DNA from 3 places in the Vibrio phycocola genome. Region 3 is predicted to be linked to each of the others. Evidence: predicted binding sites of a transcription regulator. Region 3 holds the regulator's gene; each other region holds the start of a gene.
What was found. The regulator CRP, encoded in region 3, controls carbon source genes, mostly activating them, when cyclic AMP is high. The targets are predictions, from matches to a motif close to TGTGANNNNNNTCACA.
Positions count from the first base shown of each region.

Region 1: a site for CRP is predicted at 9,280-9,295, ahead of mlc (sugar metabolism global transcriptional regulator Mlc). Genes of this name have one in related genera too.
Region 2: a site for CRP is predicted at 6,329-6,344, ahead of malT (HTH-type transcriptional regulator MalT). Genes of this name have one in related genera too.

Region 1 is NZ_JBTAMQ010000002.1:324,871-335,798, forward strand. Features, by position in the region: gene ACXJY6_RS05140 (acyltransferase family protein) at 1-299, opposite strand, end outside; gene ACXJY6_RS05145 (hypothetical protein) at 808-1,245, opposite strand; gene imuA (translesion DNA synthesis-associated protein ImuA) at 1,542-2,243, shown strand; gene ACXJY6_RS05155 (Y-family DNA polymerase) at 2,246-3,682, shown strand; gene ACXJY6_RS05160 (error-prone DNA polymerase) at 3,695-6,811, shown strand; gene ACXJY6_RS05165 (chemotaxis protein CheV) at 6,903-7,862, opposite strand; gene mlc (sugar metabolism global transcriptional regulator Mlc) at 7,986-9,203, opposite strand; gene pyk (pyruvate kinase) at 9,467-10,912, shown strand.
Region 2 is NZ_JBTAMQ010000012.1:117,645-128,572, forward strand. Features, by position in the region: gene glgB (1,4-alpha-glucan branching protein GlgB) at 1-1,120, opposite strand, end outside; gene malQ (4-alpha-glucanotransferase) at 1,279-3,450, opposite strand; gene ACXJY6_RS15530 (glycogen/starch/alpha-glucan phosphorylase) at 3,519-5,978, opposite strand; gene malT (HTH-type transcriptional regulator MalT) at 6,444-9,140, shown strand; gene ACXJY6_RS15540 (ABC transporter substrate-binding protein) at 9,259-10,782, shown strand; gene ACXJY6_RS15545 (ATP-binding cassette domain-containing protein) at 10,785-10,928, shown strand, end outside.
Region 3 is NZ_JBTAMQ010000009.1:97,277-108,204, reverse strand. Features, by position in the region: gene ACXJY6_RS13445 (phosphoglycolate phosphatase) at 1-4, shown strand, start outside; gene trpS (tryptophan--tRNA ligase) at 112-1,128, shown strand; gene ACXJY6_RS13435 (aminodeoxychorismate/anthranilate synthase component II) at 1,251-1,829, shown strand; gene ACXJY6_RS13430 (aspartate aminotransferase family protein) at 2,087-3,301, shown strand; gene astA (arginine N-succinyltransferase) at 3,360-4,418, shown strand; gene astD (succinylglutamate-semialdehyde dehydrogenase) at 4,415-5,872, shown strand; gene ACXJY6_RS13415 (DUF1338 domain-containing protein) at 5,893-6,690, shown strand; gene crp (cAMP-activated global transcriptional regulator CRP) at 6,775-7,407, opposite strand; gene ACXJY6_RS13405 (phosphoribulokinase) at 7,683-8,552, opposite strand; gene ACXJY6_RS13400 (YheU family protein) at 8,632-8,847, opposite strand; gene ACXJY6_RS13395 (TIGR02444 family protein) at 8,986-9,447, opposite strand; gene ACXJY6_RS13390 (ABC transporter ATP-binding protein) at 9,447-10,928, opposite strand, start outside.

The DNA of each region.
Region 1 (10,928 bases), on a different contig from region 3:
AATACTAAGTAAAAAGGGAATTTAGGGTTTTCCATCCAAAAATAAGAGTAAATTATGGTCCAAAAAATATATAGAGTAAAAAATCGTTTAAACCAATATAATTGATTATTTTTTAATAGCACAGGATAAAAATAGAAACCATTAATTAAAAAGAAAATAGGCACTGCAGCCCTAAAAATCCCATGGACAGTAAGGAAGTTCCATAATGGAGAAATATCTCTTAAAAAATCAGAGTGCAGACCCACAACCATTAAAGCCATGGATAATTTAAGAATATCTAAAGCAATATTTCTATTCATTTTCACTTCCCCAAAAATATAATGACTCCAAGATAGCTTCGTTAAATAATCAACTTAAACTGTTTTTTGGACAGAGCCACTAACTATATGACAAAGTAAGACATCATCAGAAATACTCTAAGTCACCGCCTAATCTAAGAGGTATTACCTAAAAAAATCAATATGCACAAATGCGAATAGCAACACCTTACCAATTTAATATTACTAGGTAAAGCCCCTTCATAATTGAGTTCTTAGATATCAAAATAATGAGAAAACATGATGTGATTAGGTCATTCAGATACCACAACCTCAGATCTATACTCTTGTTATAAAGCGAATAATCAATAGTGTCTTTCGTTATCCGATGGTTGAGTCATGCCGACTTCATGGACTTATTCTAAGCGACTCGATGAGCTGCTCTTACAAGGCCACCTATACACTCTTTCTGAAAGTGCTCTGGCACAAAAAAGACCCGTAGCTCATATTAGCTAACGGGTCTTTTTGTAGATAATGCATCTTGGGTTTATTAAACTCCGGTGATGCCCATCTTAATAAATGCTTGTTTAGCCAACACGGCCACAACAAGGTAAGCAATCATCCATACAACCGTCATAACAACGGTCAACCAATACGGTTGCATATCAAACTCTTTCGAATCATCAATTTTATCACGAGTTAACTGATACTTATGCGCAATGAACATCGTAGGGAATAAATACAGTAAAGGAATAATGCTGCTTGAAAGGTGGAGTGAAAGAAACGGAACCAAAAGAATCAAGCAAAGTACAATAAGAGAACCATAAAATAATGTTCTATTCGAGAACTGTTTCTTGCCTAACGTATCAAAATTCACTTTTAAAAAATAGATTGCCGCAAGTGGTCCACCTAAATAGGTGCCAATTGATATTTGCATTGGTGAATATACTTTCTTTGATTTTTCTTCTTTTTTTACATCGTTGCTCATACATAATGCTCGATAATGTTGTACTTACACAGCGTAGTGCTGAAAATCGTCACTCATTATAACTCACCTCACCAACAAGACTGAAATAGAACCCCTGTATTTTATGTAAAAACGTGTGATGTAAACAATTCATTGGCCGAATACTCATTCTTACTCTATTCAATCACTAAAATAAAACACACTTAAATATCAATAAATTAGACTCAAACCACTCTACTTCATCGATCTTTTTCTTGCATAATTAGATTTCAATTTATACTGTATATGCATACAGTTATTTTATATGTAAATTGATGATGAATGAATTTATTGAGCAGTTAAAACAGAAGCAATGGCTATGGCAAGGAAATAAACCCACAGCATTAATGATGCCCGAATCACTGGCCAGTACTGGATTTTCTGAATTTGATCAAAAACTTGAAGGTGGGCTACCTGAGCATGGTGTGATTGATTTGCAATCGCTGGGCGGTATTGGCGAACTGCGTTTACTTTTCCCTCATTTGCGACACGCCGATGATGGTCGTTTGATTGTCTTTATTCAACCACCAGCGCCATTGCATGCTGAAGCCCTAGTTTCGGAACAACTCGACAGTAACCGCGTAATATTGATTCAACCTGATAACAAAAAACACGCATTTTGGGCCGCAGAGCAATGCCTAAAAAGTGGTGCTTGCAGCCATGTGATGTTGTGGTGTGATGACGTAGAAATTCATCAGGCTCGACGTTTTCAAGTGAGTGCAGAAGCAGGCCGATGTCGTCAATTTTTATTTCGTAGCGAACAAAAGTGCGGTTTTTCATTACCGGTTTCCTTATCGATGCAACTTGCTCCCCACCCTCAAGGAATTAAAGCAAAAATAACAAAACGAAAAGGTCGCTGGGAACCAAACCCGTTCACCATCAATATGGCGCAACAATGGCCGCAACTCGTCTTGCAAAAACAACCACAAGTCGTCATTCCATTCCCTTCTAAACAAAAAGTGACTTGGCAGCGAGGTTAATCATGCAATTATGGCTTTATCTCGATTTTCCTTACCTTCAGCTCGATACGCTTTTTTCGACACAGCAAGAAGATACGCAAACGAGTAATGATGAACCACTCGCGATTGTCGATGGAAAGAATTTTAGTATCGTACAAGCGAATCAAGCCGCCCTCGATCAAGGTATCCAAATCGGGATGGGCATGGGCAGTGCTTCCGCGATGTGTGCTCATTTACAAGTTCATCCATATCAACCTGAAATCGAACAAACACAGCTTAGCGAAATCGCACAATGGCTCTATTTAGTAACGTCCGATATTGTCTTGTTTCCACCACAAGGGATCTTACTTCGGGTATCAAACATGCTCACACTTTATCAAGGGTTAGAGCATTACTGGCAATGTATTGAGCAACACATGCAACCCTGGAAACTACGTTACCAATTTTCCTGCGGGTTTTCCCCTTTATCGGCGATGTTATTGGCTAAGTCTGGGATGAATTTATTAAGTGAAAATCGATCGAAGTTCATGGAAAAATTGAACCACTTTCCGATAACCGCCACTGAACTCGATCATAAACAGGTTGACGCTTTACGCCGAGTGGGTGTAACTAAGTTAAGTGAGCTGTTTGCTTTACCGATGGCGGATTTGGCTCGGCGCTTTGATATAAATCTCGTCAATTATGTCGGTCGATTGTTGGGACAATTTAAGCACCCTCTCAACTTTCACTATCCACCAGAAAAATTCAGTACCGACTTGGAATTACTTTACGACATTGATAACTGCCAATGGTTACTCAAACCACTGGCAATCTTACTCAAACGACTCGAGCAGTTTCTATTACTCCGAAATCAAGTTGTCTATGAACTAGAGCTTTGCTTGATACAACGAGCCAATCATCAACAAACACCACCTCAAAAGCAAGTGACCTTTACCTCGGCAACTGGGGAATATCGAGCCGACCGTTGGTTAACGCTGGCGCAGTTATCGCTTGAAAGTCTCACTCTCACGCAAGCTGTCCATCACTTACAGCTCAACGTTATTCGCAGCGGTGAACAACCTGCTCACGCCGATGATCTCTTTTCAGGCACACAAGGGGCACTTCAACCATTAGAACTGATCTCTTTACTGCAAGCGAAATTAGGCAAACAAGCCGTGTCTAAAGTCATCATGAGTAATGATCCACGCCCGGAAAAATCGTCTTATTTTCTCGATGCAACTCAAACAATCACCACGAGCGAGCGTTCAGCTCAATTACGCCCAAGCTTATTACACTCAACTCCTGAGAGACTAACAAAGAAAGTGGAGTTAATTCATGGGCCTGAACGAATCGTAACCGGATGGTGGGATGGGCAGCCGATCACGCGAGATTACTACATAGCGTATAGCAATACCGGTTGCTGGCTTTGGGTCTTTCGCGACGTACAAAAACATTGGTACTTACATGGTCAGTTCAGTTAATCGGAGCAGTGAATGAGTTACGCAGAACTATTCTGTCAAAGCAATTTCTCCTTTCTTCAAGGAGCTTCGCACCCACAAGAGTTGGTGATTCAAGCCGATTTTTTACGTTACCATTCTATTGCCATTACCGATGAGTGTTCAGTTGCGGGGATCGTGCGTGCGCATGCGACAATTAAAGAGCATCAACTCTCGGTGAAACTGATTGTTGGAAGCCTGTTTGAGCTCAATCCCGCATGCCGATTTATTACGTTAGCACCAAATCGAGAAGGTTATGCGGAGTTATGCCGAATTATTACTAATGCTCGTCGCCGCGCCGGAAAAGGACAATATCAACTCTCAGAATGGGATGTGATGTCATTAAAGCACTGCTTAGTGATTTGGCTGCCGAGTATAGACAACGATGCGAGTCAGCAATGGGGAGAATGGCTCACCCAACACCATCGCGGTCGATTATGGATTGGAATACAACGCCACCTCAGTGCAGATGATTCAAAAGGTGTACAACAAAGCGAACGTTTGGCTGAGGTATTAGACTTGCCTATTTGCGCATGTGGTGGTGTCTTAATGCACAATGCGGCTCGTTTACCATTGCAGCATGTATTAACCGCAATCGACCGTCACAGCTCTGTTGAACAAATTCAAGCACACCTGTTGACCAATACTGAACGCGTGTTGAGGAGCAAAGATAAATTAGCCAAGTTATTTCAGCCCGAATGGTTAGCGCAAAGTATCGACATTGCCAACCAATGTCAGTTTAATCTCGACAGTTTGCGCTATGAATACCCCAGCGAACTGGTGCCGAAAAATTGCTCCCCAATCGCTTACCTACGACAGTTGGTTGAACAAGGGAAGCACCGTCGCTTCCCCAAAGGGGTTCCTCCAACGATAGAACACATTATCGAAAAAGAGTTAGTTCTGATTGAAGAGCTCAATTACCCGTTTTATTTTTTGACCATTCACGACATCGTTATGTTTGCTAAACGGCAAGGCATTTTATACCAAGGCCGAGGTTCTGCCGCCAATTCCGTTGTTTGTTACTGTTTGGAAATTACCTCAGTCGATCCTCGCCAAATTTCGGTATTGTTTGAGCGATTCATCAGTAAAGAACGCAATGAACCCCCTGATATTGATGTCGACTTTGAACACGAACGTCGAGAAGAAGTGATTCAATACCTCTACCAAAAATACGGCCGGGAGCGTGCAGCCCTGGCCGCTACCGTAATTTCGTATCGCTTTAAAAGTGCGGTGCGCGATGTAGGGAAAGCGCTCGGAATCCATGAGACTCAACTCGACTATTTTATCCACAATGTTAACCGACGTGACCGGGCGCTCGGCTGGCAGGCGCAAATTGTTGAACTTGGGTTAGAACCGGACTCATTAAAAGGCCAGCAGTTTATCGATCTAGTGAATGAACTGATCGGCTTTCCACGCCATTTATCGCAACATGTCGGAGGCTTTGTGATTTCAGCAGGGCCATTATATGAGTTGGTCGCGGTAGAAAATGCCGCCATGAATGAGCGAACAGTAATCCAATGGGACAAGGACGACTTAGAAACTTTAGGGCTATTGAAAGTCGATGTGCTCGCACTGGGTATGCTATCGGCCATTCGAAAGTGCTTCGGTTTAGTTGAGCACTTCCACCAACGATCTCTCTCAATCGCTCAGATCACTGCCTTACCCGATGATCCCGAGGTTTATCAGATGATAAGCCAAGCTGATACTGTGGGCGTCTTTCAGATCGAATCACGTGCACAAATGAATATGCTACCAAGGCTCCGGCCACGTTGTTATTACGACCTTGTGATTCAAATTGCCATCGTCCGCCCCGGCCCAATTCAAGGTGATATGGTTCATCCCTTTCTCAAAAGACGAAATGGTATCGAAGCAATCGACTACCCTTCAGAAGAAGTTAAAACGGTACTCGAACGCACAATGGGAGTACCTATTTTCCAAGAACAAGTTATTAAATTAGCGATGGTGGCAGCAGGGTTCAGCGGCGGTGAAGCTGACCAGTTACGTCGGGCAATGGCTTCGTGGAAAAAGAGTGGCGAATTAATGAAGTTCCGCAATAAATTAATCAGTGGAATGGAAAAACGGGGTTATCACCTAGAGTTTGCCGAGAAATTATTTGATCAAATTTGTGGTTTTGGCGAATACGGTTTTCCAGAAAGTCACTCCGCTTCTTTTGCGGTGCTTGCCTATTGTTCTGCTTGGTTGAAACATTACTATCCGGAGTGCTTTTACACTGCACTACTGAACAGTCTGCCGATGGGGTTTTATAGCTCTTCTCAATTGGTACAAGACGCCCAACGTCATGGGATTACCGTTCTTCCAGTTAGTATTAATCACTCTGACTATGATCATCAAGTGGTGCCGTTAGGCGAGCAACTCGCAATGCGTTTAGGGTTTCGACAAATAAAAGGATTAGGACATTACACTGCCCTCACCATTGTCGAACATCGTCCCAATTCCGGCTTTCATTCCACTGTTGAGCTCAAGCAACTTGGACTGAATCGGCGTGAAATGGAATTGCTTGCCTCTGCCAATGCACTTGCAACCCTAAAGACCTCATCAAGAAATATGACGTCCAGCAACAGACAAGATGGGCAGCATCGTTATCAAACTCGTTGGAATATGATGGACTCGATTCAAGAACTGCCATTATTTGCCGCATTAGACGATACGTCTCCAACCCAACTCTCCCCACCGAGTGATATGGCAACATTATTAGAAGATTACGCCGCCCTTGGATTATCACTCGATCACCACCCTATTCTGCTGTTAGACCATGCTCAGTTACTGGGACGTTTTAGCCGAATGACAGACTTAGCCCATAAATCGGATAAATCGCTGGTCACCGTTGCAGGAGTCGTCACAGGAAGGCAATCTCCCGGCAGTGCCGCAGGTATTACGTTCTTTACTCTTGAAGACGACACCGGAAACATTAATGTAGTCGTATGGCAAGCAACTGCTCGAGCACAGAAACGGGCGTATTTGAACTCAAAGATTCTTAAGGTCAAAGGAATATTAGAAAAAGAAGGCGATGTCATGCATGTCATTGCCGGTAAACTTATCGATTTAACCGATAAACTCGCGTCACTTTCTAGCCGTTCGCGGGATTTTCATTAAGCTTAATCTGCTCATAAAAATAAAAAACGACCAGATAGAATCTGACCGTTTATTTGTTTGGACAACATCAGGGATGATATTGGAAGTGCGCCTAATGTTGTGCTTCCAATACTTGACGTAATCGCTCTTGAGCCACATCGACTAATACATCAGGTTGGAACTTGGAAATAAAACGATTACAACCTACTTTTTCCGCCATGGCATTATTGAAACTACCACTCAGAGAGGTATTCAACGTAATATATAGATCCTTCATTCGAGCATCACTACGTACTTCATGAGTGAGTTTATAACCATCCATCTCAGGCATTTCTGCATCGGTTATCATCAGAAGTAATTCTTTCGTAACATCAATTCCTTCATCCGCCCATGACTGCAATAAATTCAACGCTTCTAAACCATCACAGCATTCGATAATCTCAATACCTAGCTGAGACAACGTACCTTTAACTTGATTACGTGCGGTACTTGAATCGTCCACAACAAGCACTTTGCGACCCTGCATATTATTGGTCACCAATTCGTGGTCAAGCACTTCCTCTGAGATTGATATATCGTAATCTATGATTTCAGCGAGCACTTTTTCAACATCAATAATTTCGACGATATGGCTTCGTTCGTCATCTTCGACTCGAGTGATTGCCGTGAGGTAATTTGCTCTACCTGCGGTTTTAGGAGGTGGCTGAATCTCTGTCCAAGCGGTATTGATAATATTACGAACCTGCCCAACCAAGAACCCTTGAGTCGAACGATTATATTCGGTAATAATTAAATTCTGTTCAGTAAAATCATGATTAGAGTTATCAGGAAACCCGATCGCTCGACGTAAATCAATCACCGGCACTGGCTCACCACGAATGGAAGCAACACCAGTAATATTGTGATGGGCGCCTGGCATTTTGGTTAACGTGGGCAATTTAATCACTTCTTTAACTTTAAACACGTTGATCGCAAATACTTGCATGCTATTTAAACTAAAAAGTAATAGCTCAAGACGGTTCTCGCCTACAAGATTTGTGCGCTGATCAACCGTATTCAATACTCCTGACATACGAATCCCGCCTAGCACTTTAATCGATAATATAAACTCTGGACCATAGATAGGAATAAATCTAGTTAGAAAGGAAAAAAAGAGTCAGTGTCATTCAAAGAGTGAGAAGACAGTACGTACCAATTACTCGTCGAGAATTCGTATTAACAATAAACCATCATATAAAGCTTGTTTTATCAATGCCGCACCTGGCATCGTCGATTCATGATAAAACCGAGACTCTACCACCTTTAGAGAATCTTTATAGGCGGGATAACACTGCGCTGAAAGTGATTCCATCATTTTAGGGTATAGCACGTCTTTAGTTTGGTTAATAACACCGCCAATTAAGACTTTATCGGGGTTAAACAGATTCACGAGAATTGACACGGCTTGCCCCAAATGACTACCAAGTTTTTCGATCAAGTCAACCGCGAGAGCATCCCCTTCGACAGCGGCAAAACATATATCTTCAATTCGAATATCTTGAATTTCCGCCAGAGATGATGACTCCCCATGAGAGATCCTTACGTAAGCTTGTTCCAACAAGGCAGTAGAACTTGCTACCGTGTCTAAACATCCTCGGTTACCGCAACTGCACAATTCACCCTGAGGGTTAATTTGAATATGCCCTAAGTCACCGATATTCCCTAATTTACCTTGAAGTACTCGCTCATCAACAATAATCCCAGCATTTAAGCCATTATGAATCGACACCAAAATAGCATTATCACTTTCTTGAGCATGACCAAATAACTTCTCAGCCAATACCCAAGCATGAGTGTCATTCGCCATAAAAACAGGCAATCCAGTGGTCTTATATATTTCAGCTCCAAGATTAAGGTTAACCACATTGTAATACGGCATGTTCACAACCACGCCTTTTTGCGAATTAACTAAACCAGGAATCGTGACTGCAATGCTAGTTACTCGTTGAATTTCCGAGTGATACGTTTGGAAGAATTCTTCAATTTCATGCAATAAACGATCAAGTAAATCCTGCTGGTCACGTTCGTGAATATCAATTTTACAATCAATCAGAACGTCACCGCCGAGCTCATGTAAAGCCAACGCTAAATAGCCTCGGCCTAATCGCACCGACAAAAACTGCCAACCCAAATTTTTGGTTTGCAAACCGACAGCCGGACGCCCACGGCTCAAGGATTCTTGAACAGTGGTTTCATGAATAAGTTGTGCACCAATCAGCTCACGAGTAATTTTTGTAATACTCGCAGGTGCTAACTCACTCAATTTCGATAAATCGATTCGAGAGATAGGCCCCAGTTGATCGATAAGTTTATATACTCGCCCCGCATTGATCTGCTTAATATGATCAATGTGGCCAGGTTGGGCCATGAACATGATGTGCTCCGACAAAAAGACAGCGGTGTAATTTTTTTACTTTGTAAAGTAATTGGGAAGAGCTTTGATACCCGAGCGTGACAGGCATCACGCATAATAAGTCAAGTTTGTGCTGTGACTCAAACCAAGGCAACAAATTAACATCCATTAATGCTCAATTCACCGTACAAATCACGAACAGTATCGTGAATTTGCGAACGAAAAAAGAATTCTTGCATATACTTATAAAACTTAACACAAACAATTTAAACAAATGAGATCTTATGAGCATGATGCAGAGAAAAACTAAAATCGTTACGACTCTAGGACCATCAACAGATAAAGGTGATAATTTAGAGCAGGTTATTAAAGCTGGTGCCAACGTTGTTCGCTTTAACTTTTCCCACGGCACAGCGGATGATCATCGAGAGCGTGCAGTTAAAGTCAGAACAATCGCTGAAAAACTCGGCGTGCACATCGCTATTCTCGGTGATTTACAAGGCCCTAAGATTCGCGTCGCAAAATTCAAAGACGACAGTATTAAACTGAATGTGGGTGACCATTTTATTTTAGACTCTGAATGCCCGACACAAGAAGGGGATCAAACTCGAGTCGGCTTAGATTATAAAGAGCTACCAGAGGATGTATCGAGTGGAGACATTTTGCTACTCGATGATGGTCGAGTTCAATTAAAAGTATTCAAAGTAGAAGGCAGTCAAATTCATACCCATGTCACGATTGGTGGAAAGCTCTCGAACAATAAAGGAATCAACAAGAAAGGGGGTGGATTATCAGCTCAAGCCTTAACAGAAAAAGATAAGGAAGATATAAAACTCGCCGCAGAACTCAATGTAGAATATCTTGCTGTCTCTTTTCCTCGTAATGGCGCAGACATGGAATACGCCCGAGAACTTGCTCGTGAAGCGGGTTTAGATGCCTCAATGGTCGCCAAAGTTGAACGTGCCGAAACAGTCGCAAATGATGAACATATCGACGATATCATTATGGCATCCGATGTCATCATGGTTGCTCGTGGTGATCTAGGCGTCGAAATTGGCGATCCAGAATTAGTCGGAGTACAGAAAAAACTGATTCGCCGCTCTAAAGAGCTAAATCGTGTTGTTATTACCGCCACTCAAATGATGGAATCGATGATAGATGCACCGATGCCGACACGGGCGGAAGTTATGGATGTCGCAAACGCGGTCATCGATGGCACTGACGCGGTCATGTTATCTGGCGAAACAGCTGCGGGTAAATACCCTGTTGAAACAGTAAACTCGATGGCCGAAGTTTGTGTTGGTGCAGAAAAAGTGATGCACGTTGAAGACCAAACCTACCGACTTAAAAGCTCATTTGTCACTGCAGAAGAGACTGTTGCCATTTCAAGTATTTATGCGGCAAACCACATGGAAGGTATTAAAGCGCTCGTCACCATGACTGAATCAGGTCGCACTGTTTTAATGACCTCAAGGATGAATACTGAACTGCCAATTTACGCTTTATCTGATAATGAGAAAACACTTCGCCGCTGTGCTCTATACCGGGGAGTGACACCCTATAAATTTACCAGTGTCCAAACAACGAGCTTTGAAACCTCACTTGAGGCGATAAACCACTTAAAAGAGAAAGGAACCGTTGAGTTCGGTGACATCATCGTTCTGACTCAAGGAGATATGGTTGGAGTTGTAGGGTCCACCAACTGCATGAGGGTATTACCGGTTTTCTAAACTTAGATTGCAGTAT
Region 2 (10,928 bases), on a different contig from region 3:
TCCAATCCTGATGCCAACCGCGGCGAGGATCAGGATCGTGGAACAGAGGGGTACCGTCAAAATTATTTAAGCCATGGCCATCCGCAGGGAAATGCGCTGGTACCCAATCAAGTACCACACCAATTTGATGTTGATGACATAGATCGACAAAGTATTTAAAGTCATCGGGCGTACCATAACGACTGCTCGCCGCAAATAATCCAATCGGCTGATACCCCCAAGAACCATAAAATGGGTGTTCAGAAATTGGCATCAATTCAACATGGGTGTACCCCATATCAACCAAATATGGGACTAACTCATCTGCAAGTTCACGATACGTTAAGAACTCATTGTTTTCACCACGTTTCCATGAACCTACATGAAGCTCATAAAAAGAAAGAGCTTGCTTGCGCTTCTCAGTAACCGCTCGGTGTTGCCATTCCTTATCTGTCCACTGATAACGATTATGATCATAAGTTAAAGAGGCTAACGAAGGAAATTGTTCAGAATGGACACCCCAAGGATCGGCTTTGTGCGGCAGAGGTTCTCCATTTGGCCCTTTTATTTCAAATTTATATTGGGTGCTTTCCGGTAGATCAGGAATAAAAAGTCCCCAAATACCGTAATCTAGACGCTGTAATGGATTTCGGCGGCCATCCCAATTATTAAATTCACCAATTAAGCTAATCGCAGATGCATGAGGCGCATACACTAAAAAGCGCACGCCAGAAATTGACTGACCACCACGCTCTAACGTGACAAATTGCGAGCCCAAATGCTGGTACATGTTCTTTGGCGTATGAAGATCTTCGTACGAAGCGTAAATTGAATGGTATTGATATGGGTCATCGATGATTTGTTCAATTCCCCCCCAATTTACCGCTAATCGATAATGCGTAAAACGAAGGTCAAAATCCGCTTGTAAAATGAATCCCCCGTCGATTTCCTTATCCATTAAATAACGGGAGTCATCATCGAGTAATACCTCAACGCTGGTTGCTCCCGGCTGCCACGTACGCAAAATACCTTCAATAGGAGAAATATAAGGTCCCAGAAAACCAAACGGTTCAGCGTGAGACACATATTCGAGCTCTTGATAAGCTTGCTTTAATTCTGATAATTTCGTTGTGTTAGCCAATATAGACTCCTAACCAAACGTGCATGTTTGTTATCAATATTCCCGCTCTGTTGTAAACGGGGATTTAACATTAGTTTATCTAACAATGGTGCTAGATAGAGTGACTCAGCCAATAGTTTTGTATCCATTTATGTGCCGTTAGTCGCACCAATGGCACCCTATTGATTTCTAACCATAGTGATTCTAGTCATAAGATGATTCACTTCATCACGTGTAAATAGATCTTCCAAGGTAGTATTGAGCTTGCGTCGCCAGTTAGGGTATTCATCGACCGTACCTGGAATGTTAACGGGTTTATCCATCTCTAAAAGGTCTTCAAGTTGTAAACTCATCAACGCGGATGCTCCTGCGGCCAAATGCAGGTGTAACCCTTCACTTAAGGTGGAATCCATCGGTACTAAGCTCGCATCTCGTCCAACGCATTGTGGTAAGTAACCATGCCAATCCACAGATTCTAGAATTGCTTGCTTACTTGCCAGTCTCTCATCAAATAGTCTTTTAAGTTTATGTTCATCAGGATAAAGTCCGATATCGGCTCCCATTTTCAGGTCATCGCAATGCCAAAATCCTCGCAATGTCGGCATATCATGAGTACACAGGGTCGACATCGCCTGAGGTGGATAATGGTTTGGAGAGATGTATCCTCCATCTTCTGCTGTTTCAAAGAAAAATACTTTGTATGAGTAGATTCCTGCATCGGCGAGTAGAGATACAATCTCTGGCGGTACGGTTCCCAAATCTTCACCGATGACACTGCATTGATTGCGCTGTGATTCTAATGTGAGAATAGCGATGAGCTCTTTCACCGGAAAGTAAATGTAAGCACCATCTTGCGGTGATTTTCCTTTTGGTATCCACCAAAGTCGAAGTAATCCCATAACATGATCGATTCGTAATGCGCCACAGTTTTTCATATTGGCACGTAGCAATTCAATAAACGGTTTATAGGCTTTTGAGCGCATCGCTTGCGGATTTAAAGGCGGTAATCCCCAGTTTTGACCTAGTGGACCCAGTTGATCTGGTGGTGCTCCAATACTTAAGCCAGTAAGCAAATTACCTTGATCGGCCCACACTTCTGCCCCTGAGTCTGCAACACCAACGGCCAAATCACGATACAGACCGAGGTCCATACCTTTTTCTTTGGCTAAGGATTGTACTTCGCTCAGCTGAGTATCCGATAGCCACTGGAGATACAGATGGAAGTCTACTTGATCTTTTTCATCGCTCATAAACTGACTGACACCAGCAGATCGAAACTGACGAAATTGCTCAGGGAAAACCTGCCAACCCCATATTTGGTCGTCTTGTTGATGTAATTTAGTATGCAATGCATCAAATGTTGCTTGAGCGAGTAGATCCTCTCCCCCTTGCTCGACAAAGCTTAGAAATGCTTGCCCCCGCTGACTCTGAGTCTCTAAATGACGATGCTTAAATTCAGCAAACAAGAGTGGCAGGATTTGCATTTTTAACTGAGCAACGAGTGAGTAATTCACCCAATGTGCTGAACGTGCTTCTTCAAGTTTTTTTTGAAATTCAGCACTTCCAACAATTTGTTGAGCGTCATTACAAAACACAAATTCTGGGATGGAACTGACATCAAGATAAAATACATTTAGCCAACGCCGAGATGAAGGGCTATATGGACTTGCACCTTCAGGGTTCGCCGGAAACAAAGCATGAATTGGGTTCAGGCCAATGAAATCAGCGCCACGATCGGCCATCTCAACGACAAGGTGCTTAAGATCACCAAAATCTCCCATGCCCCAGTTATGGTCTGTTTTTAATGTGTAGAGCTGAACACTCGGCCCCCAAATCTTTTTACCTTGTTGCAATAACGGCTGTTGATAACATTGCCTAGGAGCAATAACTAAAGTGGCTGTGTACGGTGTCTTACGACGCTTTCTCAATACTGAAAGTTCATGATATCCCAATGGTAATTCAACTGGGATTGAAAAGACCAAAGGGCCGTTTTCAGCACGATCATCTCGAACAACTTGCGACTGAAGATAACCCGAAAAATGTTGGCCACACTCCGTCACTAGTTGCCATTCAAACTCACTTTCCCGCGCACTTACGCCTAGGTTAAGCTCTATTTCAACAGGTTCATATTGATAGACAACTTGCAGTGGGTCGAGAATATCAACTTTATGTTTTTTTTCCGCAGACAACAGCAAAGCACCATCACTACTAGTATCGTAACCGAGCTCAGAAAGTATATACGTTATCGTTTCTTGGCTTACTTCGCTTTCATCGCCCATCATGCTCGTAAATCTGGGCGCAATGCCTACTAAATCGGCCACCTTAAGCAATGTCTGTTGTTGAAGTTCCATCGATCTCTCCTAGACACAAATAAAATAGGCGGTGAATACGATTCGACCGCCTCAATTAACCCAAAAAATCAACGATTAACAGGTTTAAGCTTCCAAATATTGTTTACGTAATCACGAATACTTCTATCGGAACTAAACTTGCCGACTAAGGCTGTATTGAGAATGGCCATTTTTGCCCATCCCGCTTGATCACGATAGGCTTCATCAATTTTGGTGTGTGCTTCAACATAAGACGCAAAGTCTGCTAATACCAAATACGGATCGCCGCCATTGAGTAAACTATCGTAAGTTGCTTTGAGCTTACCCGGCTCTCCTGGAGTGAATTCATCACCGAGTAACAGATCAAGTGATGCTTTAAGAAGCGCATCAGCGTTGTAATAATCAAATGGGTTATACCCACTGTGGCGCAACTTCTCAATATCATCGACTTCTAAACCAAAGATAAAGATATTGTCATCACCCACTTCTTCTCGGATTTCAACATTCGCCCCATCCATAGTACCGATGGTCAAGGCTCCGTTCAGTGCCATCTTCATATTACCGGTCCCAGATGCTTCTTTCCCAGCCGTCGAAATTTGCTCTGATACATCCGCAGCAGGGATAACAATTTCCGCAATACTTACACGATAATCCGGTAAAAAGACGACTTGCAGCTTATCATTTACGCGAGGGTCGTTATTGATTTTCTCTGCTATCTTATTGATTGCATAAATTATTTCTTTCGCAAGATAATAGCCCGGGGCAGCTTTTGCGGCAAAAATAAATACCCGAGGAACCATATCGAAATGCGGTTCAGTATCGCTAATCAAACGATGATACAAGGACAGAATATACAGCATATTGAGATGTTGACGCTTGTACTCATGCAAACGCTTAATTTGCACATCAAAGATCGCATCGACATTCAATTCAATTCCCATATTGCTTGATACCCAATCAACAAGGCGCTGCTTATTTTCCTTTTTCACAGACATGAATTGCTTTTGGAAATTCGAGTCTTCTGCAAACTCAGAAATACCTTCAAGTTGGTCCAAGTGTTTTGGCCAATCATGACCAATCTTATCACTGATCAATGTTGATAACGCAGGGTTACAAAATTGAAGCCAACGACGTGGTGTAATGCCATTGGTGACGTTATGTAAACGTGTTGGATAAAGTTCATGAAATTCAGGGAACAGATCGCTCTTAACCAATTCAGAGTGAAGAGCGGCTACGCCATTTACTGCGTAAGAGCCTACAACACAAAGGTTTGCCATTCGAACCATACGGTGAAAACCTTCTTGAATAATCGAAAGTTTTTGTTGTTTCGCTACATCACCTGGCCACTTCTCACGAACCTCAATCAAGAAATCATGGTTGATTTGATAAATGATCTCCATATGACGTGGCAACAGACGCATGATCAAGGACTCATCCCATGTTTCTAATGCTTCAGGAAGTAACGTGTGGTTTGTGTAAGCGAACGTTTTACTACAAATCGCCCATGCCTCAGCCCATGTCATGCCTCTTTCATCGATGAAAATTCTCATCAATTCAGGAATAGCAATCGTTGGGTGCGTATCGTTTAATTGGATCGTTTCATGCTTCGGAAGATCTTCCAATTCAAAGCCTGCGGCTTCGTGACGGCGTAAAATGTCTCGTATCGATGCAGCGCTATGGAAGTACTGTTGCATCAAACGAAGTGTTTTGCCCTTTTCATGGTTATCATTCGGGTATAACACCTTGGTAATATTACCCGCATCAATCAAGGCATGCTGAGCTTCGAAATAGTTCCCGTTATTGAAACTTTCAAGTGAGAAAGGCGCAGTAGCACGGCACTCCCATAGGCGTAATGGATACACGGTTTCACTTTGATAACCCACCACTGGAATATCCCATGGCATCGCCTTCACTGTCATTCCTGGAACCCAGACTCGCTTTTCCACTCCATTTTCTGTGAAACTCTCTACATGTCCGTAAAATCCAATTTCTTGTGCTAATTCAGGACGAGCGACTTCCCATGGATAGCCTTCAATACCACACCATGCATCTGGTGCCTCGCGTTGGTGGCCATTTTCAAATGATTGTTTGAACAAACCGTATTCGTAATGTAAACCATAACCAACAGCTGGGTATTCCTGAGCAGCCAAGGAATCCATGAAACAGGCCGCTAGTCGGCCTAAACCACCATTTCCTAAAGAAGGATCTCGTTCTTCTTCAAGTAAGTCTGACAGATCTTGGCCAAATTCGGCCATGGCTTCACTCACGGCTTGATATACGCCCATATTAAGCAAATTATTGCCAGTAAGACGACCAATTAGAAACTCTAGAGAAAGGTAATTGACACTTTTTGCATTAACAATTTTTGGGTCTTGTTCCGTTTCCAACAAATCAAAAGTTGTCAATTCCGCCAATGCGCGAGACATAGAGAGATACCAAGCGCGTGGCGTCGCATGTTCAATAGTCGTCGCATAGGTAGACGTTAAGTGGCGCTTAACATTGTCTTGAAAATTTTTCTTATCAAACGATTGTTGTAGTACAGGTTTCATAAAGAACCCTCGCATAGTTAGGTTAATTTCCGGCTATATTGAATATCCTGCATTTGAACGTAGTGCGAGACATCCTCCTCTCACCTTTACCTCAAGGCGTAGACATTAAGGCGTAGTAGTTAATATAATGAATTTAATGTGATACAAATCACCAAATATAAGAACTGACTAAGTTTTATCCTCGGCTAAGATCACGAGAGAGGCGAGATCTGGCATATATGAACGTTTACTATGGTGCAAGATTTTACAATTAGATCTAAATAACACGATCAACATCACGATAAATTAGATTAATTTGTATTGCTTGGATTAGAATTTGCCATAATCATCGATGCAGCATTAATTATTTTAGTGATTTGTGTCACACTATTTAGGCGTAGACTAATTTTCACATATTTTCTACCAAAAAGAGCCGAGAAGAGATAATCAAAACTATGATTTGGAAAGGCGATTATAAGAGGACAAATGTGGATCAGTAATCAATACCAAACACCGCACATCACAGATAGCCATATCCTCCGATCATCATTATTGGAAAAGCTAGCATCGAGCAAACAGAAGGTGATCTTTTTACAAGCTCCGGCTGGCTATGGCAAATCATCTCTCATCGCACAATGGTTAAACGATAAAAACTATATTGGATGGCTAAGCTTAGACCAACTTGATAATGATCCTACCCGATTTACGCTTCATTTAAGTAATGCGATTAATCAAGCACTAAAAGATGAATCTATATCAGCGACATCATCAGATCTTGCTTCTCCTATCCGATATATGAGCACTCTAATTGAACAGCTAGATGAAAAAATAAGCTCACATAATCTCAATGCCTACCTCGTGATCGACAACTATCAACACATTGATCATCCAGAAATAAATAATGCTCTTAAGTTCTTACTGAATAATCAACCAAAAGCATTTACGATTGTCGTGCTATCGAGAACTATACCAAATGTTGGTATTGCAAACTTACGTGCGAGACAGAACCTTCTTGAATTAACTCGCGAGCACCTTTGTTTTAGCAAACAAGAAGTTCAAGCTTTTGTGCAATACCACTTTGATGCTGAGCTTACTCAAGAACAGCTAACGGCTCTTGAACATTACAGCGCAGGTTGGCCATGCGCTCTGCAGTTATTAGCGATGCAATCCCAATATCAATTGGAGTCTTTTTTACGATTTTTTATTCCCCACTCCCCTTTTCCGTTCACTTATATCTGGGATTATTTTACTGAAGAGGTTTATGAACCCTTACGAACGGATATAAAACAGTTCCTACTTAAGACCAGCATCGTCGACGTATTTAATCAAGAATTAGCCCAAGCCATAGTACCTGATCTGAATTCAACTGAAATCATGGCTTATATCGCACGTAATGAGTTATTCATCACCTCACTTGACCATGGTTGGTATCGTTATCACCCTCTGTTTTTCAAGTATCTTTGTCATCATCGACAAATTTCGTATGGAACAGAGGAAAATCAATCATATTTGACCGTCTCATTTGCTTGGGAACTACAAGAGAATCCAACAAGAGCGCTAGATTTTGCTGTTTTGGCCGATAATAGCGAACGTGTTAGTAACCTTATTCAGCGTTTTGGGTGGACACTTTTTCATCATGGCGAGCTAGAAGTATTGGAAAAATCCCTAGACATCCTCAACCGAGCAGGACTCAACAATGACCCAAATACCGCTTTGCTCAACGCATGGATCTTACAAACTCAATTTCGCTTTAATGACGTCGAAATAGAAATTACACGATTTTTCGCATACCTTTCAGACAACAACATAAGCCTGACAAGTAATATCCAGGGGGAATTTAACGCACTGCTCGCTCAAACCGCTATCAAGAAAAACCAACCACTACAAGCTAAGGAAAGAGCTGAGTTTGCATTACTAAACCTTGATCATGCTTCCTATCAAGCAAGGCTAGTTGCAACATCCGTACTTGGCGAGGTTTATTATGCTGAAGGGCATTTAAGCCAAGCATTATCACTGATGCAGCAAACAGAAAAATACGCTCGCCAACATCAACTCAATCCTCATGTACTGTGGGCATTGATACAGCAAATTGAAATCCACTCTGCTATGAGTCATAACCAAACCGCATTTGAATTACAATCAACTGCTTTAGACTATGCCAAACTACACTCATTAGAGCACATCCCCTTGTTTAACATTATCATTAGGTTACGTGCCAAGCTCTTATGTGATTGGAACAGAGTCGATGAAGCTGAGCAATTGATCAATGAAAAAATCACGATGGAGTCTCAACTAAGTGAGTACTCACATTTACCGGCTATTCTTGCTCGAATTGCATTGCGAAAGGGGAACAGTAAAAAAGCAAACGACATCATAACCCAATACTCTATGGATCTTTACGCTCCCGATGCAAATATAGAGTGGCAAGCCGAACTTAGTCTTAGTCTCATTCTTTTATGGTTAAATGACCGTAATGTTTCTGCTTTAGAACAATGGTTAAGTCATTTCCAATTACCCAATAAATTCTGCAATGGTTTCACTCAACAGCAGGGACGCAATCAAGTCCTCGCGCTAGTAGGGTTGGAAGACTACGCACAAGCTAAAACCCAAATCGAGAAGCTACAAACTGAAGCGAGTGAATATTCACTTACCTACGATCAATTTAAAAACCAAGTATTACATTGTGTGGTCGCGTTAAAACAACACCGAAAAGAAGAAGCAATAGAACATCTTATTACGGCGTTGGAGTGGAGTCTGGAGACCAATAACATTGGCGAGTTTTCACTATACTCAGATAGCTTGTTTCCCGTGTTAAAAGAGTTGAAACCATTTCAAAGTGACAAGATATTATTAAAACACCGAATCGACCTATTGATTGACCAGTTAGCGCCTCATACTAAGCATAAGTACGCTCTAAACCAAGATGTCATTGAACGCTTACAGCTGAAAAACGCTACCTTACCAGACATATTAAAAACGAGCCCATTAACAACACGAGAATGGCAAGTCCTTACCTTAATCTATTCAGGTTTAAGTAATGAGAAAATTGCTTACCAATTCGATATAGCGCCCACCACCCTCAAAACTCATATCCGTAACCTCTATCAGAAGCTTAATATACCGAACCGTAAAGCCGCAAAAGCCTTTGCTGAACAATTAATTTCGCTACTGGAAAAATCGTAACACGCTGAAACCTTGCAACAAAAATTCGATCTCCACATTGTTATGTTATATCATAACAAAATCATACTCACGGTTTATTGAACTCTCATTTAATTCTTTAAAATAAGGAAGTTACGCTATGTCTTTGTTTACACGGGTAGTGTTTTCAGCTTGTTTAACGGCTACATCTGCCATGCCAGCACTGGCAAATGATAATAGCCTATCCATCTCAGTTACATTTGGTCCGAAGGCAGAAGTTCCCGATCCTCGCGCGGGTTATAATGGTTGGATGTCGAATCAAACAGGTGTTACTGAAACCCTCATGGGCATTGACTACGACATGAGTCTTTATCCTCGTGTTGCAAAAAGTATTGAGCAAGTAAGCCCAACCGTATGGAAAGTTATGCTTCGTGACGGAATCCAGTTTCATGACGGTTCTAAAGTGACAGCAAAAGCCGTAGTAAAAGCCATTTCAGCAATTTCTGATCAAAACCACCCAGGGTATAATGCTCGAGTTGTTAAACTTCTCGATCTTGCAAGTATCGCTTCTGAGGGTAATGACTCCATTATCTTTGAAACCAACAGTCCCAATGCCGCATTTCCTTGGACACTTTCTGCACCCGAAATTGCGGTACTTGGCGAGGCATCAGACAACTACCCGATCAATGCGACTGGACCCTACGTATTTAAAGAAGCGATCCCACAGCAACTTTACCGAGCGGAATCTAACCCTAACTATCGACTGGGATCGCCAGGTTTTGAAGAAGTCGAAGTTGTCGTATCGCCTGATCCCGCTTCTGCCGCGTTAGCATTTGAAGCTGGCGAGGTCGATATGGTGATTAACTATCCAGAATCCGATTTCTCTCGCATTCAAAGTACGGGTGCACTTGGCTTTTCTGCACCAACATCTCGACTCTACTTTTACACCGTAAATGCAGCCAGTGGACCGATGTCGAATCCTTTGATTCGTCGTGCCGTTTCTCTTGCTATTGACCGCCAAGGTATTGTTGATGCGGCTCTTTCTGGTGTAGGAGGCGTGCCCGCAGGAACCATTTACCCAGCCAATAAAGGTTGGGCGGCAAACATTCCAGCACAGTATGACCCATCTCAAGCGGAAGCTTTGTTATCGGAAGCCGGAGCAACCAAAAAAGCAGGATCTTGGACACTAAATGGCGAACCGCTAGAGATAGATATTGTGACCTACTCTTCTCGAGCCGCGTTACCACCAACGGCAGAATTAACACAAGCCTTCCTGCAAGCCCTTGGCATTAAAGCGACAATTCGTGTTGGCGAATACGGAGCCAGTAATGATCAAATTAAAGCGGGAGAAGCAGACCTGTTCTTGCAAGCTTGGATAACCACTCCACAAGGTGATCCTGGGGCGGTATTAGAGGCACTTATCAAGTCAGATGGCAGTTCAAATACAGGTAACTACTCTAACCCTGAGGTCGATAAGTTACTGGATCAAGGCCGTACCACTTTTGATTATGACGCTCGTAAAGCTATTTATGACAATGTTCAGCACCTAATCGCTGAAGATGGAGCTCTGATTCCTATGTTCCATGTGACCCAAACCAATGTTGCGAAGGCAGGATTAACAGGCTATCAAGTTCATCCAACCGAAACATATTGGATCACCCACAAAACTACATTCGAAAAATGATAATGTCTGTCTCCGACCTTAGCGCCGTGCGTTCAGGTCAGACTATTCTTCACCCTACCTCTCTTGATATACAGGGTGGAGAGCTGATAGGACTGGTCGGCTCATCCGGATCGGGTAAGTCGACACTGGGTCACATCTTAGTTGAT
Region 3 (10,928 bases):
TTGAATAAAAAGCGGTTTAATCCCTAGCATTATACTTGCCAATGAGTACACTTCATTAAAAAGATGAAAAGAAAAATATCTACCCATATTGCATAAAAGGAAAACGAAGTTATGAGCAAGCCCATTGTATTTAGTGGTGTTCAACCATCAGGTGAACTAAGTATCGGTAATTACTTGGGTGCTCTACGTCAGTGGCAACAAATGCAAGATGATTACGATTGTTCTTATTGTATTGTTGATTTACATGCGATTACTGTCCGTCAAAATCCTGAGGCGCTAAGAGAAGCGACATTAGATGCGCTAGCAATTTGTTTAGCGGTTGGAGTTGACCCTAAGAAGAGCACGCTATTTGTACAGTCTCATGCACCTGAACATGCTCAAATGAGTTGGTTGCTAAATTGTTATACCCAAATGGGTGAACTGAATCGTATGACTCAGTTTAAAGATAAATCTCAACGTTATGCTAATGATGTGAATGCCGGGTTATACAGTTATCCTGTGTTGATGGCGGCTGATATTTTATTGTATGGAGCAGATCAAGTACCCGTTGGAAGTGATCAAAAGCAACACCTTGAACTTGCGCGCGATATTGCCACCCGATTCAATAATATTTACAGTCCGGAATCGCCAATATTTACTGTGCCTGAACCGTATATTCCGACGGTAAATGCTCGTGTCATGAGCTTGCAGGATGCGTCGAAGAAAATGTCTAAATCGGATGATAATCGGAAAAATGTCATCACTTTGCTTGAAGAGCCGAAATCGATTCTTAAGAAGATCAATAAAGCGCAAACCGATACTGAAACACCGCCGCGTATTGCTCATGATATTGAGACGAAAGGTGGGATCTCTAACTTAATGGGACTGTACTCAGCCGCAACCGGACTTTCTTTTGCAGAGATTGAGGCTAAGTATAAAGACATGGAAATGTATGGTCCATTCAAAAAAGAAGTGGGTGAGGCGATTGTCTCGATGTTAGAGCCAATTCAATCTGAATATCATCGTATTCGAGCTGACCGTGGCTATTTAAATGATGTTATGTCTGAAGGTGCAGAGAAAGCATCCTCAAGAGCGAGTATCATGCTCAAACGCGCTTATGACGCAGTTGGATTTATTCCTCGTTCATAAACGACAATGGCAGTGTAACGATAAAGCTCTGACTCGTATGTTGGGGCTTTTTTGTTTGTATTTTTTTAAAGCTATTGCACAATGCAACACAAAGCTCCCTTAACTATTATATCGCGACATTTATGCTATTAATTATCGATAACTACGATTCGTTTACTTATAACCTTTATCAATACTTTTGCGAGTTGGGGTGTGATGTTGAGGTGTATCGAAATGATGAGATCGACATTGCTGCGATAGAGCAACTTGCTCCGAGCCATCTAGTCATTTCACCCGGACCTAAAACACCAAATGAAGCGGGAATTTCTTTGGATGTGATTCATCATTTTGCTGGAAAGCTTCCTATTCTCGGTGTCTGTTTAGGGCATCAAACAATTGCTCAAGCTTTTGGAGGAAAAGTAGTAAGAGCAAGGCAGGTTATGCATGGCAAAACATCGGCGATTCAACATAATAATAAGAGTGTCTTTCTAGGTTTGAATAATCCTTTGACGGTGACACGTTACCATTCGCTGGTGGTTGAGAAAGAGTCTCTACCCGATTGCTTTGAAGTCACAGCCTGGAGCCTTGATAGCTCGGGAAACGTTGATGAAATCATGGGATATCGGCATAAAACTTTGGCATTAGACGCGGTGCAATTCCACCCGGAATCGATCAAAACTGAACAGGGGCATGAACTGCTTGCGAATTTTTTGAATCGGTAGTGGATTAGTTCTCTTTATATATATTTATTCAGTTTATTTGTCTTATTTGTGATTATTAACTTAACTTTTATGAATATTTAGTCATAATGAGTTGTGTGGAAGTTCATTTTACGAGTGTAATTGAAGACTTTCTCAACGACGAATAGAAATTATTTGGTCAAATATACGATTTGGGCTTAAATCTGGATAAAAGAAGTCGTCTATACTGACATAAAATGATGACACTTAAAGATAGTGTAGCAAGAAAGGAAAGCAAAATGACGAATGATAATAAGGTCGAGCGGTCACTATTTGATGATGTAATGGTGCCATGTTATAGCCCAATGGCGATGATCCCGGTTAAAGGTGAAGGTTCTCGTTTGTGGGATCAAGAAGGTACTGAATACATTGATTTTGCAGGCGGAATTGCCGTGAGCTGCCTTGGTCATTGCCACCCTGTGATGGTGAAAGCATTGACAGATCAAGCGAATAAAGTCTGGCATTTAAGTAATGTTATGACTAACGAGCCAGCGTTGCGTTTGGCGAAAAAACTCACTGATCTCTCATTTGCAGAGCGCGTGTTTTTCTCAAACTCTGGGGCAGAAGCCAATGAGGCTGCACTAAAATTAGCGCGTCGTTGGGCTGCGGAGACCTATGATGAAAATAAATCAGAAATCATCGCGTTTAACCAAGGCTTCCATGGGCGTACATTTTTTACCGTAACTGTGGGTGGTCAAGCATCTTATTCCGATGGGTTTGGGCCTAAACCTTCTGATGTGACCCATTTACCGTTTAACGACATCGAGACGCTCAAAGCTCATATTTCTGACCGCACCTGCGCGGTGATGATGGAGCCTTTACAAGGTGAAGGTGGAATCATTTCGCCAAGCGATGAGTTTGCTAAAGCAGTTCGTGATTTGTGTGATGAGCACAATGCGTTACTCATTTTCGATGAAGTTCAGACGGGTAATGGCCGTACTGGAGAGTTTTATGCTTACCAAGGGCTTGGCGTTACTCCTGATATCCTAAGTACTGCTAAGTCATTAGGGGGTGGTTTCCCTATTGGTGCGATGTTAACTACAGAAAAGTTAGCACAGCATTTTAAAGTGGGTGTTCACGGATCGACTTACGGTGGTAACCCACTGGCGTGTGCTGTCGCAGAAGCTGTTATCGATACAATCTCTAAGCCTGATGTTCTTGCTGGTGTTTTGGAACGCGAGCAACTTTTCAGAGACGGGCTAACCGCTATTAATGATAAGTACAATATTTTCAGTGAGTTCCGTGGAAAAGGCTTATTACTTGGTGCGGTAATGAATGATGAATGGAAAGATCGTGCTCGAGATGTACTCGTCGCAGCAGGAGAGTATGGGCTATTATTATTAGTAGCAGGTCCAAATGTTGTACGATTTACTCCCTCTTTGGTCATTTCAGAACAAGAGATTAAAGAAGGCTTAGCACGTTTAGAAAAGGCGGTGGCATCACTTATCGCATAATGTAAATGCGTCTAAGAAGTACATACTTCTTAGACGTAACCTATTGAGAGGTCGTTGTATGTTGGTTATTCGTCCCATAGCTACATCAGATTACTCAGCACTCTACCATTGTGCCATTGAATCGGGTCATGGCTTTACCTCACTTCCTGTTAACGAAGAATTACTCAATCGCCGTATTAATCATTCTTTATCCAGTTTTAATAAAAACGACGTAAAAGGTCCGTCTGATGAAGGTTATCTGATGGTGGCTTTTGATGATGAAACTGGGGATGTCGTTGGTACAACTGGAATAGAAGCCGCAGTGGGTTGGGAGCGGCCTTTTTATAGTTATCATATTGACACTCATGTTCACCGTTCAACGAAACTTTCGGTAAACAAAGAAGTTAAGTTACTGACTCTTGGGAATAATTACACCGGGTGTAGCGAACTGTGTACGTTGTTTTTATTACCGAAGTACCGCCAAGGCCTAAATGGGCGTTTGCTCTCTAAATCTCGCTTTATGATGTTAGCTCAACATCCTCAACGTTTTTCTAGAACCATTATTGCAGAGATGCGGGGTGTCTCAAATCAAGAGGGAAACTCTCCATTTTGGCAATGGCTTCAAGAGCACTTTTTCTCCATCGATTTTACGTTAGCCGATTACTTAACGGGGATAGGTCACAAAGGGTTTATTGCTGATCTGATGCCTAAAGCACCGATATATATCAATTTGCTCAGCTCTGAAGCGCAAGCGGTTGTTGCACAAGTCCATGAGAATACTAAGCCTGCATTAAAGCTATTGGAAAGAGAGGGGTTCTGCTGTCGGGGGTATGTGGATATTTTTGATGCAGGCCCCACAGTAGAATGCGATATTAATAATATCGAATCGGTTCGGCATTCAGAGGTGGCAAACATCTCAGTGTGTGATCAACTCGATAGTGCTTCTCCTCAACTTCAAACTATGCTTATTAGTAATACCTTGTTCCAAGATTTTAGGGCAACAATGGCTTCCGCGGTTTATGACCAGAGTCGGAACACGATTTTCCTATCTGCTCGAGTAGCTAAGGCGTTGCTAGTGTCCGGCGGTGATCCCGTCCGCTTTATTATTCAAGACCCAATAATAGGGGGTGATAAATGACACATTTTATTGCTGGAGAATGGTTAGAAGGGGAAGGTGGTTTCTTTGAGTCACACAAACCTTATGATGGTAGGACTGTTTGGTCTGGTTACAGTGCTAGTGACCATCAAGTAGAGTGCGCATGTCGAGCCGCTCGTTTGGCTTTTTATGAATGGAAAACGAAGGACTTTAAAGAACGAGAACAAGTCGTATTGAAATTTGCTGAGCTTGTCGAATGCAACGCTGATTTACTCGCGCAAACCATTTCTGAAGAAACAGGAAAGCCTCTCTGGGAAACGAAAGGAGAAGTTGCGGCGACCAAGGGTAAGATACCAATATCAATTCAAGCTTACCATGAACGCAGTGGAGATAAATACCGAGAGAACGACGAGCAGCGTTTCGTGTTACGTCATCGGCCTTTGGGTGTCATGGCTGTTTTTGGCCCTTATAACTTTCCTTGTCATCTCCCGAATGGTCATATTGTACCCGCACTTTTAGCGGGGAACTGTGTGGTATTAAAACCTTCAGAGCAAACCCCGAAATGTGCTGAAATTATGGTGACATTATGGCAACAGGCGGGTCTTCCTGACGGTGTTCTGAATTTGGTTCAAGGTGGTAGCGATACTGGTATTGCACTAGCAAAAATGAAGCAGATAGATGGTTTGCTTTTTACTGGAAGTGCTTCAACAGGCCATACTCTTCATCGACAGTTTGCGGGACAGCCAGAAAAAATGCTTGCCCTCGAAATGGGGGGAAATAACCCTTTGGTGGTGAGTTCACATTTTGGTGATATCGATGCAGCCGTTTACACCATTATTCAATCTGCATTTATTAGTTCAGGCCAAAGGTGTACTTGTGCGCGACGTCTATATATCCCCGATTGTGAGGGAGGAGACGCGTTATTGACGCGTTTAATAGAGGTTGTTGAAGCTCTCGATATAGACCAGCCGTTTGCAGTCCCCGCTCCATTTATGGGGCCATTGATTTCTGCTCAAGCTGCAGACCATGTTATCGAGATACAAAAAAACTTAGTGAGCTTGGGCGCAAAAATACTTGTTATTGCACAGCGCAAAGAACATGCTTTTGTTACGCCAGCTATTTTAGATGTGAGCAATATCGTAGATCTGCCTGATGAAGAGTGTTTTGGCCCTTTGTTGCAAGTCATTCGGTATAGTAGCTTAGAAGCCGCGGTAGAGATGGCAAACGATACTCAATTTGGGCTTTCTGCAGGCTTAATTTCAACCCAGCATAGTGAGTGGCATTATTTTGTCGATCACATTCGTGCGGGAATTGTGAATCTAAATCGTCAATTAACTGGAGCCAGCAGTGACGCGCCATTTGGTGGGCCAGGAGCGTCTGGCAATTTAAGACCAAGTGCCTATTATGCGGCTGACTATTGTGCTTATCCTATGGCATCTATTGAAGGGGAGCAGCTAGAGCTCCCAACAGTATGTTCGCCGGGGATTCATCTCTAGTTCACTATTAAGGAAGCACTATGACACCTGAACAACTGTTTTCTTACCTATGGCAGGATTATGCTTCTCGCCTTTGTCCTTCAGCTCAGAGAATAAAGGATCTATTGCAAGAAGAGAGTGAGTTGATTAACGATCATATCGCTCTAAGGACTTTTAATATAGAGCCACTCGGACTTGAGACGTTAGCTTCTCAATTTGAAAAGCTAGGCTATAAAGTAGGGGGAGAATATCGATTTGAGGCAAAAAAATTAAGGGCTAAGCACTATGAGCATTCCAATTCTGATTTGCCAAAAGTATTTATTAGCGAACTTTTGGTTGAAGAACTGTCCACCCCAGCTCAAAAAGTCATTCATAGCTTAATCGCACAAGTCGATTCACACTACTTCTCTGGACCCGACTTTCTTTACGCCGGACGTCCATGGTCACTCTCTATTGAACAGTATCACCTTTTATCGGAAGAAAGCGAATATGCGGCTTGGGTTGCTGCGCACGGCTATGGCGCGAACCATTTTACGGTCAGTGTGAATCAATTGAATCGATTCGAGCAAGTCAAAAACGTTAATCAGTACCTAAGACAACATGACTTCGCAATCAATGAGTCTGGTGGAGAAGTGAAGGGAACACCAGAATTGATGCTGGAACAATCCTCCACCATGGCCGATATTGTGGAGGTTTCCTTGATAGAGACAGAGCTTCGCTTACCAGGAGGTTTTTATGAATTCGCTAAACGTTATCCTACCGATAGTGGTGTGTTATACAGTGGTTTTGTCGAAGCATCGGCGAATAAAATTTTTGAAAGTACCGATCGACGTCTTTAACTGGACACGTATCGTCCACCAAGCAAATAAAAAACCACTTCAAGTTGAAGTGGTTTTTCAATTTAAAGACTGAAAACTGGAAGTTTAACGCGTTCCGTAAACGACGATAGTTTTACCGTGCGCTGAAATCAGGTTTTGCTCTTCAAGCATTTTCAGGATTCGGCCAACAGTTTCACGTGAACAGCCAACAATTTGTCCAATCTCTTGACGAGTGATTTTGATTTGCATTCCGTCAGGGTGTGTCATTGCGTCAGGTTGTTTTGCTAAGTTCAATAGCGTTTGAGCAATACGACCAGTCACATCCAAGAACGCAAGATCACCTACTTTACGGCTAGTCACGTGTAAACGGCGAGCCATTTGTGAAGAGAGGCGCATCAAAATATCTGGATTGACCTGGATAAGCTGACGGAATTTTTTAAATGAGATTTCAGCGACTTCACATGGCGACTTTGCTCTAACCCAAGCGGTACGCTCTTGATCATCTTCAAATAAACCAAGTTCACCGATAAAGTCACCCTGATTTAGATAAGAGAGAATCATCTCTTTACCTTCTTCATCTTTAATCAGTACTGCGACAGAACCTTTTACGATGTAGTAAAGAGTTTCCGCCTTTTCACCTGCGTGAATCAAAGTACTTTTTGATGGGTATTTATGAATATGACAGTGTGAAAGAAACCACTCTAACGTTGGATCTGTTTGAGGTTTACCTAGAACCATAATATCTCTCTTCCTATGCAGGGTATACTTGCTGTTTCGTGTAGTAGCTATGCCCAATTGCGATAATTCTACTCTAAGAGTTGGAGAAAACGCGCAAGGTATTTTCTAATTCTGAATTAAATAATATCCTTTTTCGGGCTCAATTTCTTGATTTTAATCGTGTGACACGTGCAAATTTCTACGCAAAAGTGTGCACATGGTCACGCTATTGGAAGTAAATTAAAGGAACGCTGTTCGATTAACGGCGTATTAACCTTTTATTTATGTGATAGCCGTCAGCCAATTTTTCCCGTTTCAATCAGTTGTTGCAAAATAGGTCTAACAATGAGTTCCATTGAAAAACTCATCTTTCCTCCAGGGACAACGATGGTGTCTTGGCTAGACATAAACGATCCATCAATCATGGCGAGTAAGTAAGGGTAATCGACCTGCTTAATTCCTTGCAGACGAATAACCACAAAGCTCTCATCCAAGCTGGGAATATCTCGAGCACTCAATGGGTCGGATGTATCGACCGTTGGCACTCGCTGAAAGTTAATGTGAGTACGTGAGAATTGTGGTGTCATATAGTTGAGGTAATCATCCATAGAACGAACGATCGAATCCGTTACCGCTTCTTTTGAGTGGCCTCGATCTCGCGTGTCTCGTACAAATTTTTGAATCCATTCCAAGTTGACGATCGGAACCATCCCGATCAAAAAATCGACATGTTGCGCGACATTAACGGGGCCATCAATTATGCCCCCATGGAGACCTTCGTAAAAAAGGAGGTCGCTATCTTGAGGTAAATCTTGCCAAGGTGTAAACGTCCCTGGTGTTAGGTTATATGGGACTGCCTCGTCAAATGTATGTAGGTAACGGCGTACTTTTCCTGTTCCACTTTTACCGTATTCATCGAAAAACGACTCTAATAGAGGAAAGTCATTGGCTTCAGAACCAAAATAACTAATATGGCGACCTTGTTCACGAGCTCTCCGGATTTCAATATCCATTTCGGGGCGAGTGAAACGATGAAAACTATCACCCTCAACCCAAGCTGGATTAATGTTCATCCCATTGAAGAGTTTGCGAAATGCTTCTGAGGTTGTGGTTGTACCTGCTCCCGAAGAACCAGTAACAGCAATAATTGGATGCTTTGCGGACATGACTTTCCCTGTCTATTTTTACTTTCTTTAACGCCACTATAGCACGAAATATTCTTTCGATGATTACAGCAGAAATGGATTAGCGCAATTTAGGGTGGATCTGAATATCGATACTTTCATGAAGCTCTGAGTAAACGATTACCGCATCATTTTTACTAAGAAGTGACTTAACTTGTTCTATTTTGGTGGTTAAATCAATTTCACTATTGCCGTAATCGGTGCCTTCACGAAGGACAAATTCTTGGATCAGCGTGTTCAGGGTGTCTGGCGCTATTTCTTGCCATGGAACGATCATCGCAAATTTCCTGATTCTTAATGTTGAGTTGCGCCTATTTTATGTCTATTTACTCGAATTGCGAAATGCATTACCTGATATTGATGAAGATTTGTTGTACGGAAGAAGAATCGGCCTCAGTTTAGGTTTCGTTATTTATTAGGACGGCTCAATAAAAGAGGCGGATAAATGGGTGGCATTAAGTCGCTGACAATACGTAGATACAAGATTTGGTGTTGTGGTGGGTTTTGAATTTAAGATGTTAAATTGATCGACTAGATCAGCCTGCTGACGCTTTTCTAATTCTAATTCAAACTTCAATGTCTTTTGATATAAGTTGTCGGTCAGAGAAGGTTTTAGGGATTGTCTTAGTTGACGGTAATGATTGATTAAGCCGTCAGTGTTGTCTGTTGCCTTTATTAATGTTTCCAACTCATCATTATTAATGCTGAGTTTGTGTAGATCGAGATACTTGAGAAGAAGCAATGTATTTACATTTCCTCCAAATTGATTTTGGAGGGTTAAACACGCTTCTTTCACTCCCGTAGCAGCATAATATGACAAACTGAATTGCCAGAGTTGTTCCGTCATTAGAGTGTGAGAAGCCGGTGTTTTTCTCATTATTGGTGAAACTCTTGTTCTAATAGTTCAAGCTCTTCCTGTTGCTCCATCCAGGTTACTTCAATTTTCTCAAGTTCGGATTTTGCGCTGGCTTGAGTAGCGATTAGGTCTGTTAAGACACTCTTGTTTTCAATTTCATACAGACTACTGTCAGCCAATTTTTCATCAATTTCTGAAACACTCTCAGAAAGAGCATCCATTTTCGATTCTAATTGAGAGAGCTTTTTGCGAAGTGGAGCGGTAGTTTTTCGGAATTCAGCTTCTCGGCGTTTTTGTTCTTTTTTCGCTGCGGCACTATTCCCACCTTCTTTTTCATTACTCACTGGTTGCGCATCACGACGTTCTTGGCGCTGTTGTTCCGTTAACCATTTGTAGTAATCATTTAGATCGCCATCGAAGGGGGCGGCTTGACCTTGGTGGACTAAATAAAGGTCATCAGTGGTGGCACGAAGAAGGTAACGGTCATGACTGACGATAACCATTGCACCCTCAAAGGTTTGCAAAGCAAAGGTGAGGGCTTGACGCATATCGAGATCAAGGTGGTTAGTTGGTTCATCCAGTAACAATAGATTAGGCTTCTGCCAGACAACTAGAGCTAAAACTAATCGTGCTTTTTCTCCACCAGAAAAAGGAGCTACTTTTTCTAGCGCTTTTTCACCTTGAAAGCCAAAACTTCCAAGATAGTCTCGTATCTGTTGCTCGGTGTGATTTGGGGCGATTTGCATCATATGCTGCAGAGGCGTTTCTTCTGGATGCAGGGTCTCGAGTTGATGTTGAGCAAAGTAGCCAATTTTAACACCTTGAGAGTACGTTAAATCACCACTTGTAGGATTAAGTTCACCTGATAGTAATTTGATCAGCGTTGATTTACCTGCGCCATTTCGACCGAGAAGTCCAATTCGACTTCCAGGAACCAAATTCAGGCGTATTTTCTCTAAGATGAGCTTATCGCCGTATCCTGCACTCACTTCGTCCATCATTATTATTGGATTGGGCAGGGCGGCAGGTTCACGGAATTCGAAACTGAATGGATTATCAAATTGTGCCGGTAACACTTTTTCCATGCGCTCTAGTGCTTTGATGCGGCTTTGAGCTTGTCGAGCTTTTGAAGCTTTGTAACGGAAGCGATCGATATAGCTTTGCATATGAGCAACTTGCTTCTGTTGTTTTTGAAACATAGCTTGTTGTAGAACGAGCTTTTCAGCGCGTTGAGTCTCAAATGACGAGTAGTTGCCTGTGTACTCGTTAAGGTCTTGGTTTTCTACGTGGATGATTCGAGTAACGATAGGATCTAAAAAGTCGCGATCGTGTGAGATTAAGACTAAGGTTCCTGGGTAACTTTGTAACCAGCGTTCTAGCCACATTACAGCATCTAAGTCTAAGTGGTTCGTCGGTTCATCGAGAAGTAATAGATCGGAACGACACAATAAGGCTTGAGCAAGGTTAAGGCGCATGCGCCAACCACCAGAGAATTGAGTTAA